DNA from 2 places in the Burkholderia torrens genome. Region 2 is predicted to be linked to the other one. Evidence: predicted binding sites of a transcription regulator. Region 2 holds the regulator's gene; the other holds the start of a gene.
What was found. The regulator LexA, encoded in region 2, represses DNA repair genes until DNA is damaged. The targets are predictions, from matches to a motif close to ACTGTATNNNNATACAGT.
Positions count from the first base shown of each region.

Region 1: the regulator LexA is predicted to act here: its motif matches at 4,228-4,245, upstream of recA (recombinase RecA).

Region 1 covers NZ_OZ480211.1:2,948,642-2,954,620, reverse strand. Annotated here, with positions in the region: gene AC5LXX_RS13680 (MFS transporter) at 1-1,613, opposite strand, end outside; gene AC5LXX_RS13675 (sensor histidine kinase) at 1,840-3,387, opposite strand; gene AC5LXX_RS13670 (response regulator transcription factor) at 3,405-4,133, opposite strand; gene recA (recombinase RecA) at 4,318-5,388, shown strand; gene recX (recombination regulator RecX) at 5,388-5,979, shown strand, end outside.
Region 2 covers NZ_OZ480211.1:1,719,973-1,725,951, reverse strand. Annotated here, with positions in the region: gene AC5LXX_RS08020 (sulfate ABC transporter substrate-binding protein) at 1-1,003, opposite strand, end outside; gene lexA (transcriptional repressor LexA) at 1,268-1,915, shown strand; gene AC5LXX_RS08010 (hypothetical protein) at 1,941-2,276, shown strand; gene AC5LXX_RS08005 (DUF2939 domain-containing protein) at 2,306-3,016, shown strand; gene AC5LXX_RS08000 (universal stress protein) at 3,101-3,598, opposite strand; gene nodI (nodulation factor ABC transporter ATP-binding protein NodI) at 3,929-4,843, shown strand; gene AC5LXX_RS07990 (ABC transporter permease) at 4,850-5,683, shown strand; gene AC5LXX_RS07985 (hypothetical protein) at 5,721-5,979, opposite strand, start outside.

The sequences.
Region 1 (5,979 bases), 1.2 Mb from region 2:
AGCAGACCGATCACGAACGTGGCCAGCGCGATCACGATCGGATACCAGAGCCCCGAATAGATGTTGCCCTTCGCCGCGACGATCGCGAACGCGGTCGCCGGCAGGAAGCCGCCGAACCAGCCGTTGCCGATGTGATAGGGCAGCGACATCGACGTGTAGCGGATCCGCGTCGGGAACATCTCGACCAGCATCGCGGCGATCGGGCCGTAGACCATCGTCACGTAGATCACGAGGATCGTCAGGATCACGATCGTCATCGGCCAGTTGAGCTGCGCCGGGTCGGCCTTCGCCGGGTAGCCGGCGCCCTTCAGCGTCGACGCGAGCGTCTTGTCGAACGCCGCGCCCTGCGCCTTCGCGTCGGCCGCCTTGCCGTCATAGGTCTGGATCACCGTGTCGCCGACCTTGATCTCGGCCAGCGTGCCGGCCGGCGCCGCGACGTTCTCGTAGTTCAGGCCGGCCTTCGAGAGCGCGCTCTTCGCGATGTCGCACGAACTCGTGAACTTCGACGTGCCCACCGGGTTGAACTGGAACGAGCAGGTGGCCGGGTCGGCCAGGACCGTGATCGGCGCCTTCTGCGTCGCGAGCTCGAGCTGCGGGTTCGCGTAGTGCGTGAGCGCCTTGAACAGCGGGAAGTACGTCAGCGCCGCGATCAGGCAGCCCGCGAGGATGATCGGCTTGCGGCCGATCTTGTCCGACAGCGAGCCGAAGAACAGGAAGAACGGCGTGCCGATCAGCAGCGCGATCGCGATCAGGATGTTCGCGCTGGCACCGTCGACCTTCAGCGTCTGCGTGAGGAAGAACAGCGCGTAGAACTGGCCCGTGTACCACACGACGGCCTGGCCGGCCGTCAGGCCGATCAGCGCGAGGATCACGATCTTCAGGTTCTTCCACTGGCCGAATGCTTCGGTCAGCGGCGCCTTCGACGTCTTGCCTTCCGCCTTGATGCGCAGGAACACCGGCGATTCGTTCAGCTGCATCCGGATCCACACCGACACGGCGAGCAGCAGGATCGACGCGACGAACGGCACGCGCCAGCCCCAGCTGCCGAACGCTTCCTCGCCAATGAACGTGCGTACGCCGAGGATCACGAGCAGCGACAGGAACAGGCCGAGCGTGGCGGTCGTCTGGATCCACGCAGTGTAGAAGCCGCGACGGTTCGCCGGCGCATGTTCGGCGACGTAGGTCGCCGCACCGCCGTACTCGCCGCCGAGCGCGAGGCCCTGCAGCAGCCGCATCGCGATGAAGATCACGGGCGCGGCGATGCCGATCGACGTGTAGCCGGGCAGGAAGCCGACCACGAACGTCGAGACGCCCATGATCACGATCGTCACGAGGAACGTGTGCTTGCGGCCGACGAGATCACCGAGCCGGCCGAACACGATCGCGCCGAACGGCCGCACCGCGAAGCCGGCGGCGAAGCCGAGCAGCGTGAAGATGAAGGCGGCGGTCGGATTGACGCCGGAGAAGAAGCTCTTGCTGATGTAGGCCGCGAGCGAGCCGGCCAGGTAAAAGTCGTACCACTCGAACACGGTGCCGAGCGACGACGCGAAGATCACCTTCTTCTCTTCGCCCGTCATCGGCGAGTGCGAAATTTGCCCGCCTAACGTTGCCATGAATCGTCTCCAAGTCCCTTGATATAAATGTGCGGCCGCCTTGGGTGGGCGGGCCTGTCGACGATTATTGGCACGGAAACTTACGGCGGACTGACTCGCGCGTACAAAACGACTGCGCGTTAACCCGCGTCGAATCGTCGGCTTCTCGTGTTGATTGTGCTGCGAACGTCCGGTAAATCGCTGGTTTCGATGCATTTGCGCTGCCCGGCGGCGGCGCGTGTCAGGGTTAATCCGGGGCCGTACCGGCCAGCGGCAGGCTGACACGCACGAGCGTGCCGGCGAGGCGCGGCGCCTGCTGGTAGACGTGATCGTCGAGCGTCAGCGTGCCGCCGTGCTGCGTCGCGATCTCGCGCACGATCGCGAGCCCCAGGCCGCTGCCGTCGCCCTCGCGGCCGAGGATCCGGTAGAAGCGCTCGACGACGCGCTCGCGTTCGGCGGCCGGGATGCCGGGGCCCGTATCCTCGACTTCGAGATGCGCGAACCGCGCGGACGGGTCGGCATGCACGCGCACGGTGATGCGGCCGCCTTCGGGCGTGTAGCGGATCGCGTTGTCGATCAGGTTGCCGAGCATCTCGCGCAGCATCACCGGATTGCCGTCGACGTCGAGCGGCGCATCGTCCGGCGGCCCTTCGTAGCCGAGGTCCATCCGCTTCGCGAGCGCGGCCTGCACCCAGTCGCGCACCGCGCGCCGCGCGAGCGCGGCGATCTCGACCGGCTCGAACGTGAGCCCGCTCGCGCGGTTCTCGGCGCGCGCGAGCGCCAGCAGCTGCGTGACGAGCCGCGCGGCCTGCTCGGAGCTCGTCGCGATCTGTTCGAGCGAGCGCTGCACGTCGGGCGGGACCGGGTGGCGCAGCGCGAACTCGGCCTGCGTGCGCAGGCCCGCTAGCGGCGTCTTCATCTGGTGCGCGGCGTCGGCGATGAAGCGCTTCTGCAGCGCCATGTTCTGTTCGAGGCGCGCGAGCAGGTCGTTGAACGACGTGACGAGCGGCTCGATCTCGGGCGGCGCGCGCTGTGCCTCGACGGGCGACAGGTCGTCGGGCCGCCGCGCGCGGATGTGCGCCTGCAGCGCGTTGAGCGGCGCGAGCCCGCGCGACAGCCCGAACCACACGAGCAGGATCGCGAGCGGCAGGATCACGAATTGCGGCAGGATCACGCCCTTGATGATGTCGTTCGCGAGCGCGTTGCGCTTGTCGAGCGTCTCGCCGACCTGCACGAGCACGGGCTGCGTGTCGCCCGATTGCGGCAGTGCGACCGTCGTATACGCGACGCGCACGTCGTTGCCGCGCAGCAGGTCGTCGCGGAACACGACGACGCCCGGCGGCGGGCGGTCCTCGTCGCGCGGCAGCGGCATGTCGGCTTCGCCCGCGACCAGTTCGCCGCGGGTGCCGAGCACCTGGAAGTAAACACTGTCGACGTTGTCCGCGCGCAGGAAGTCGCGCGTCTGTTCCGGCAGCGTCAGCTCGGCCACGCCGTTTACCGGATGAATCTGCCGGGCGAGCACGTACGCATTGGTTTCGAGCGCACGGTCGAACGGGCTGTTCGCGATCGTCTTCGCGACGAGGTAGGTGACGGCGATGCTCATCGGCCACAGCAGCAGCAGCGGCGCGAGCATCCAGTCGAGGATTTCGCCGAACAGCGAGCGCGGGCGCGGCGCCTCGGGCGATTCGGTTTCGTCGGGCGGCGCGAACGGGTTTTCGTAGCGCGCGTCGCGTGCATCGTCGGCGGCCGACGACGGCGCGCCGGTCGGGTGGCGGGAGTGGGCCGGCGTGGCCATCGCGGCGACGCCCGGTGTCAGCGCAGCGGCGTGCCGGCCACCGCGGGCTGGGGCGCTGCCGTGTCGGCGGGCGCGGCGGGCGCGACCTTCTCGAGGCAATAGCCGAGGCCGCGCACGGTCGAGATCCGCACGCCGCTCGGTTCGATCTTCTTGCGCAGCCGGTGCACGTAGACCTCGATCGCGTTGTTGCTGACTTCCTCGCCCCATTCGCACAGGTGATCGACGAGCTGTTCCTTCGACACGAGCCGGCCGATCCGCTGCAGCAGCACTTCGAGCAGCCCGAGTTCGCGCGCGGAGAGATCGAGCACGTGGTCGTTCGCATACGCGATGCGGCCGACCTGGTCGAACGCGAGCGAGCCGTGGCGCACGACGGTCGGGCCGCCGCCCGCGCCGCGCCGCGTCAGCGCGCGCACGCGCGCCTCGAGCTCGTTGAGCGCGAACGGCTTGGCCATGTAGTCGTCGGCGCCGAGGTCGAGCCCCTTCACGCGTTCGTCGACGCTGTCAGCGGCGGTCAGGATCAGCACGGGGAGGTTGGAATTGCGCGCGCGCAGGCGCTTGAGCACCTCGAGCCCGGACATTTTCGGCAGGCCGAGATCGAGGATCAGCAGGTCGAAAGTCTGCATCGACAGCGCCGTGTCGGCATCGACGCCGCTCTTCACGTGGTCGACGGCATAGCCCGATTGGCGGAGTGACCGGGTGAGGCCGTCCGCGAGTATGCTGTCATCTTCGGCGATGAGGATTCGCATGTTGCTGACCGATGGCCGGCGGGGCGTTTGCGCCGGTGCGGCTGTCTCCGGAGTGATTCGTGTACAACGCCCGCATTGCGGGCTTGCATAAAACACTGTTTTTTTATACAGTGTCTGCATTCGGCGGCGCTTGAAAGCGGGCGCGCCTTTCACAGACGCTGCTCATCATAGCAAAGGACGATTCATGGAAGATAGCAAGAAGGGCTCCGGGATGACCGCCGAGAAGAGCAAGGCGCTGGCGGCCGCACTCGCGCAGATCGAGAAGCAGTTCGGCAAAGGGTCGATCATGCGGATGGGCGACGGCGAGGCGACCGAGAATATCCAGGTCGTCTCCACGGGCTCGCTGGGTCTTGATATCGCACTGGGCGTCGGCGGCCTGCCGCGCGGCCGGGTGGTCGAGATCTACGGTCCGGAATCGTCGGGTAAAACCACGCTCACGCTGCAGGTCATCGCCGAACTGCAGAAGCTGGGCGGCACCGCAGCGTTCATCGACGCCGAGCACGCGCTCGACGTTCAATATGCAGCGAAGCTCGGCGTGAACGTGCCGGAGCTGCTGATCTCGCAGCCGGACACCGGCGAGCAGGCGCTCGAAATCACCGACGCGCTGGTGCGCTCGGGCTCGATCGACATGATCGTCATCGACTCGGTCGCGGCGCTCGTGCCGAAGGCCGAAATCGAAGGCGAGATGGGCGATTCGCTGCCGGGTCTGCAGGCCCGCCTGATGTCGCAGGCGCTGCGCAAGCTGACCGGCACGATCAAGCGCACGAACTGCCTCGTGATCTTCATCAACCAGATCCGGATGAAGATCGGCGTGATGTTCGGCAACCCGGAAACCACGACGGGCGGCAACGCGCTGAAGTTCTATTCGTCGGTGCGTCTCGACATCCGCCGGATCGGCTCGATCAAGAAGAACGACGAGGTGATCGGCAACGAAACCCGCGTGAAGGTCGTCAAGAACAAGGTGTCGCCGCCGTTCCGCGAAGCGATCTTCGACATCCTGTATGGCGAAGGCATTTCGCGTCAGGGCGAGATCATCGATCTCGGCGTGCAGGCGAAGATCGTCGACAAGGCGGGCGCCTGGTACAGCTACAACGGCGAGAAGATCGGCCAGGGCAAGGACAACGCGCGTGAATTCCTGCGCGAAAATCCGGAAATCGCGCGCGAGATCGAGAACCGCATCCGCGAATCGCTCGGCGTCGTCAGCATGCCCGATGGCGTAGCCAACGAAGCCGAGGCGCTGGACGAAGAAGAGTGATGGTGGTGCGCCGAGGTCAGGCTGGCGAGCCGGTGGAGAGCGATGCGCCCGAAGCGGCGGGTCGCTCCGGCCGGCGAGCCGGATCCTCGGGCGCCGACCGGCGGAGCGCTGGCAGCCATGCCGCGAACCGCACCGCGACGAGGGCATCCGACGATGCCCTCGTTTCGTTTGAGATTGTCGCGCCGGACGATCCGTTCGACGACGACGAATCGTTCGACGCGCACGACCGCTCCCGCCGTCGCGTGTCCGGTGTCCGCTTCCCCGGCGATCGCGCAGCCGATGCGTCGGCGCCGGCAACGGAAGACGTCTATACACGCAGCAGCCAGCATCCGCGCCGCACGCGCCGTGCATCCGGCGCTGCTTCCAGTCCTTCATCCGGCGACACGCCGGGCGCTACCGAACGCAAATCGTCGAAACCGCCACGGTCATTGAAGGGCCGCGCGCTCGGCTACCTGTCGAGGCGTGAATACAGTCGCGCGGAACTCGCGCGCAAGCTCGCGCCTTACATCGGCGAAGACGAATCCGTCGAACCGGTGCTCGATGCGCTGGAGCAGGAGGGCTGGCTGTCCGACGCACGCTTCGCCGAGAGCC
Region 2 (5,979 bases):
CGTCCGCGAAATGCGTCTTCTGTGCGTTCGTCCAGCCGCCGAACGTGTCGTCGACCGTGTACAGCTTCAGCTTCGGGAACTGCTTCGTCAGTTCCGCCGGCACGTTCTTCGAACGCGGACGGTAGTAGTTGCGCGCCGCGATCTCCTGGCCCTGCGGGCTGTACAGGAAGTTCAGGTACGCTTCGGCCAGCTTGCGCGTGCCCTTCTTGTCGACCACCTTGTCGACCACCGCGACGGGCGGCTCGGCCAGGATGCTCACCGACGGCACGACGATCTCGAACTTGTCGGTACCGAACTCCTTCACCGACAGGAACGCCTCGTTCTCCCATGCGATCAGCACGTCGCCGATCCCGCGCTGAACGAAGCTCGTCGTCGCGCCTCGCGCGCCCGAATCGAGCACGCCTGCGTTCTTGTAGAGCTTCGTGACGAATTCCTTCGCCGTCTGCTCGTTGCCGCCCGGCTTGTGTACTGCGTACGCCCATGCGGCCAGGTAGTTCCAGCGCGCCCCGCCCGACGTCTTCGGGTTCGGCGTGACGATCGAGATGCCCGGCTTGGTCAGGTCGTCCCAGTCCTTGATCCCCTTCGGATTGCCCTTGCGCACCAGGAACACGATCGTCGACGTGTACGGCGACGCGTTGTCGGGCAGGCGCTTCTGCCAGTCCTTGTTCACGAGGCCCTTGTTCGCGATCGCATCGATGTCGTACGCGAGCGCCAGCGTGACGACGTCGGCCTGCAGGCCATCGAGCACCGAGCGCGCCTGGGCACCCGAGCCGCCGTGCGACTGCTTGAAGTTGACGGTCTCGCCCGTCTTCGCCTTCCACTCCTTGCCGAACGCCTGGTTGAAGTCCTGATACAGCTCGCGCGTCGGGTCGTACGACACGTTCAGGAACGTCGTATCGGCCTGGGCATGCGTCGCGACGCCCAGCGCCGCCGCCGCGCCCAGCGCGAGTGTTGCGATCAGGCGGCCCACTCCGCCCACCAGCCCCGTATTGCGCTTCGCCATCCTTGGTTCTCCAGTGTTGTCGGTATTGCGATGTCGGGCCAGTCTAACGAACGGGTTACATGATTAAAAATAATCGTTCCTTATTTTTTAATACTCAAAAGTGCTAACGCAGACGGGATGGATGGTTGCGGCAGATAAACCGCCGTCCGGACGTCGCGAAATCACGTCGGAACCGGCGCGATCACGTCGAACCTCAAGTAACGCTTGAAATTCGCGAAGTACTGTATAAAAATACAGCTCACTGTCTATCCATACAGTTCAGCCATGACCAAACTCACCGCCCGTCAGCAGCAAGTGTTCGACTTGATCCGTCGCGCGATCGAGCGCTCCGGATTCCCGCCCACCCGCGCCGAGATCGCGGCCGAACTGGGCTTCAGCTCGCCGAATGCGGCCGAGGAGCACCTGCGTGCGCTGGCACGCAAGGGCGTGATCGAGCTGGCTGCCGGCGCGTCGCGCGGCATCCGCCTGCTCGGCATCGAAGACGCCCCGCACCAGTTCACGCTGCCGCATGCCGGCCTGATGCAGCTGTCGCTGCCGCTCGTCGGCCGCGTCGCGGCCGGTAGCCCGATCCTGGCGCAGGAGCACATCTCGCAGCACTATGCGTGCGATCCTGCGCTGTTCACGAGCAAGCCCGACTACCTGCTGAAGGTGCGCGGCCTGTCGATGCGCGACGCCGGCATTCTCGACGGCGACCTCCTCGCCGTGCAGAAACGCACGGAAGCGAAGGACGGCCAGATCATCGTCGCGCGTCTGGGCGACGACGTCACGGTCAAGCGCCTGATGCGCCGGCCTGGCGGTCTCGAGCTGATCGCGGAGAACCCGGATTACGAAAACATCTTCGTCAAGGCCGGCAGCGCGGAATTCGCGCTGGAAGGCATCGCCGTCGGGCTGATCCGCTCGGGCGAACTCTGACATTCCGTCTCGCTAGGAGAACATCATGGAACGCCTTGCCCGCCTGCTGCCTTTCCGTCAATTCGGTCGCCTGCGTCATCTGCGCGGCCGTACGCCCTGCGCTCCGCTGTCCGCAGCCGCGCCCGTGCAAGAAGAAGTCGCAGTCGAACGGCAGGCGTCCCTGCTGCCGTCGGCGCTCCCCGCGTTCGCGCGGGTATCGCTGAACGCCGGCCTGAATCATGCGGAACCCGCGCGCCGCGCGCCGGTACGCGTCTATCACGGCCGTTCGCGCCTGATCATGGTCGGCACGATCGATGCCGTATGCCGGATGATCGACCGCTGCATCGCCGAGGAACGATCGGCTACGCCCGGCGGTCTCTGATTGCGGAACATCCCCGCACCGGAGGCAACGTGACTGGATCTTCGGGCCGCGCATGGCGGCTCAAGCCCCTGCTGATCGTCGTGCTGGCCGTCGCCGTCATGGTGGCGATCGGCTATGCGTACGCGTCACCGTACGTCGCGCTCGGTCGCCTGAAATCGGCGATCGACGCGCGCGATGCGCAGGCCATCAGCGAATATGTCGATTTCCCGTCGCTGCGCATCAGCCTGAAGCAGCAAGTCACGGAAGAGTTGATGCGCCGGATCGACGCGGTAAAGAAGAACAATCCGTTCGCGGTGATCGGCGCGCTGATCGGGTCCGCGCTGGTCGGGCCGCTGGTCGATGCGTACGCGACACCGGACGGCGTGGCCGCGCTGATGAGCGGAATGCCGCCGCGCGGCAATCCCGGCGAGCGTCCGCCCGAATGGTCGAATCAGCCGCAAGGCAATGCACCGGCCAACACACCAGCGGCACCGTCGGCCAGTCCGGCACCGGCAAGCGCTGCCGCTCCGGGCAACAACGCGGCAGCTGCGTCATCCCCGGCACCCACCTCTGCCGCGCCGGCCAGCGCGAACGATGCAACGCATTCACCGCATCAGCAGCAAACCAGTGCGGGATACCGGAATTTCGATGAATTCGTCGTGACGTACCAGCGCAGCGCCGACGGCACGCGCTATGCGGCGATATTTCACCGCTTCGGGCTGTTCTCGTGGAAGTTGTCCGCGATCGACCTGCACGCGTAACAGCTGCGCGCGACCCGCGCCGCTGATGCGGCACGGCGCCTGACCGGCGCCCATCGCCGGTCGGGCCGTCATCGAATCATTCGATCATTTGCCGTTCGCCATGGCGGCTTCGCGCTCGCGTGCGATTTCTTCCTTCTGCTCCTGTGCCGACGAACACGCCACCAGGATGCTGCAGTTCACGCGATCGAGCAGTTGCGTATTGCCCGACCCCATCCACCATCTCGACAGCCCGCTGCGGCATCTGTGGCCGACGACGACGAGGTCGGCCTTCAGCTCCGTCGCGAGATTCGCGATTTCGTCGATCGGATAGCCGAATGCGAAATGGCCTTCGGCCTGCACGCCGCGCTCACGCAGCCAGTTCACGCCTTCCTGCAGGATTTCCCGCGCGGTTTCCTCAAAGCGCCCGCACGCGACATCGGTCAGCAGACCTGCGCTTTGCGCAATGCTCGAACGCATGTCGACGACCGACAGCAAGTGCGTTTCAGCCTTCAGGTCCATCGCGAGATTGGCACCGCAGCGCAGTGCCTTGCGCCCTTCGAGCGTGCCGTCGTAACACAGCAAAATCTTGTTGTAGCTAGCCATGAAACCTCCCTATCGCGACAACGAGCCTACGCATTCATCATGGTGCGCCGCAATTCAGGACGCAAGGGATGGAAAACGCTGATTCGCCCCGCTCGGCTCGTGCGCGATGATGCAGTGCACGATCGGTGCGCGCATGCATCGCACCGTGCAGGCATGCCCTGAAGAGACGCAGCCGATGCACTAGAATGGCCCGTTCGTACTCCAGCGGGCCATCAATACACTGGCGCCGCGCGCTTCGGTCATGCTCGTGTGACACGCATTCGCGCGATCCGTTCGCCAGCCGGCCGCGCATCGGGCAGCCAGGTGCCCGCTTACAACGACAACATGCCCATGTCCGTCACACCGATCGAGTTTCGCAACGTCGAAAAGCGCTATGGCGACAAGCTCGTCGTCAACGGCCTGTCCTTCAACGTGCAGGCCGGCGAATGCTACGGTCTGCTCGGGCCGAACGGCGCAGGCAAGACCACCACGCTGAAAATGCTGCTCGGCCTCGCGCATCCCGATGCCGGCACCATTTCCCTGTGCGGCGAACCGGTTCCATCACGTGCGCGGCATGCACGCCAGCGCGTCGGCGTCGTCCCGCAGTTCGACAATCTCGACCCCGACTTCACCGTGCGCGAGAACCTGCTCGTGTTCAGCCGCTATTTCGGCATGTCGGCTCAGGCTGCACGCGCACTCGTACAGCCGCTGCTCGAATTCGCGAAGCTCGAGAGCAAGGCCGATGCGAAGGTCGGCGAACTGTCGGGCGGCATGCGTCGCCGCCTCACGCTCGCCCGTGCGCTCGTCAACGATCCCGACGTGCTGGTGCTCGACGAGCCGACGACCGGCCTCGATCCGCAGGCACGGCACCTGATGTGGGAGCGGTTGCGCTCGCTGCTCGCGCGCGGCAAGACGATCCTGATCACCACGCACTTCATGGAAGAAGCCGAACGCCTGTGCGACCGGCTGTGCGTGATCGAGGAAGGTCGCAAGATCGCCGAAGGCGCGCCGCACGCGCTGATCGAATCGGAGATCGGCTGCGACGTGATCGAGATCTACGGGCCCGATCCGGCCGCCCTGCGCGACGAGTTGTCGGGATTCGCGAAGCACACCGAGATCAGCGGCGAGACGCTGTTCTGCTACGTGAGCGACGCGGAGCCGCTCAGTGCGCGACTCAAGGGTCGCACGGGGTTGCGCTATCTGCATCGCCCGGCCAATCTGGAGGATGTGTTCCTGCGGCTCACGGGCCGCGAAATGCAGGACTGATCGATCATGGACGTGCGCAACTATTCCGCCGCCACACCGTCCGCGCCGCTGCGCGAGTCACGCTTCGCGATCGCGATGCCCGCGAACGCAACCAACTGGATTGCCGTCTGGCGACGCAACTATCTCGTCTGGCGCAAGCTCGCACTCGCGTCGATGTTCGGCAATCTCGCCGATCCGATGATCTATCTGTTCGGGCTGGGTTTCGGGCTCGGCCTGATGCTCGGCCATGTCGACGGCGTGTCGTATATCGCGTTCCTCGCGGCCGGCACGGTCGGGTCGAGCGTGATGATGTCCGCGAGCTTCGAGTCGATGTATTCGGGCTTCTCGCGGATGCACGTGCAGCGCACGTGGGAAGCGATCATGCATACGCCGCTCGCGCTCGGCGACATCGTGCTCGGCGAAATCGTCTGGGGCGCCAGCAAGGCGATGCTGTCGGGCGTCGCGATCATGCTGGTCGCGGGCGCGCTCGGCTATGCGCAGTTTCCGTCGATGCTCGCGGCGCTGCCCGTGATCGCGCTCGCGGGCCTCGCGTTTGCCAGCATCGCGATGATCGTCACGGCGCTCGCGCCGTCCTACGATTTCTTCATGTTTTATCAGACGCTCGTGCTGACGCCGATGCTGCTGCTGTCGGGCGTGTTCTTCCCGATCACGCAGTTGCCGCCGCTCGCGCAGCACGCGGCGCAGGCGCTGCCGCTCGCGAACGCGGTCGAGCTGATCCGGCCCGCGATGCTCGGCCGGCCGGCGACCGACATCGTGCTGCATGTCGCGGTGCTCGCCGGCTACGCACTCGGCGGATTCCTGCTGTCCGCGTGGCTGTTCCGGCGGCGAATGATGCGCTGACGGCCGGCGCGCGAGGCACCGGCTTCATGCGACGACGTTACTCGTCGTCGTCGCTCCACGGAATCTCGACGTCGGTCAGGAACGCGACGGTCGCGAGCGGGCCGCCTTCCTGGCGACCGAGCTTGCCGTCCGCGCGATGCCATTCGACGCGGAACTGCGTACCCGGATCGTCGGCGACCAGATAGACCGTGCGCAGCTCTTCCTTTTCGGCCTCGTCCACCGGGCCGTCGAACGACACCAGCATCTTCTGCGGCCAGAGGCCGTTGACGGGATCGTAAATGCGGTCGCCCTGCGGA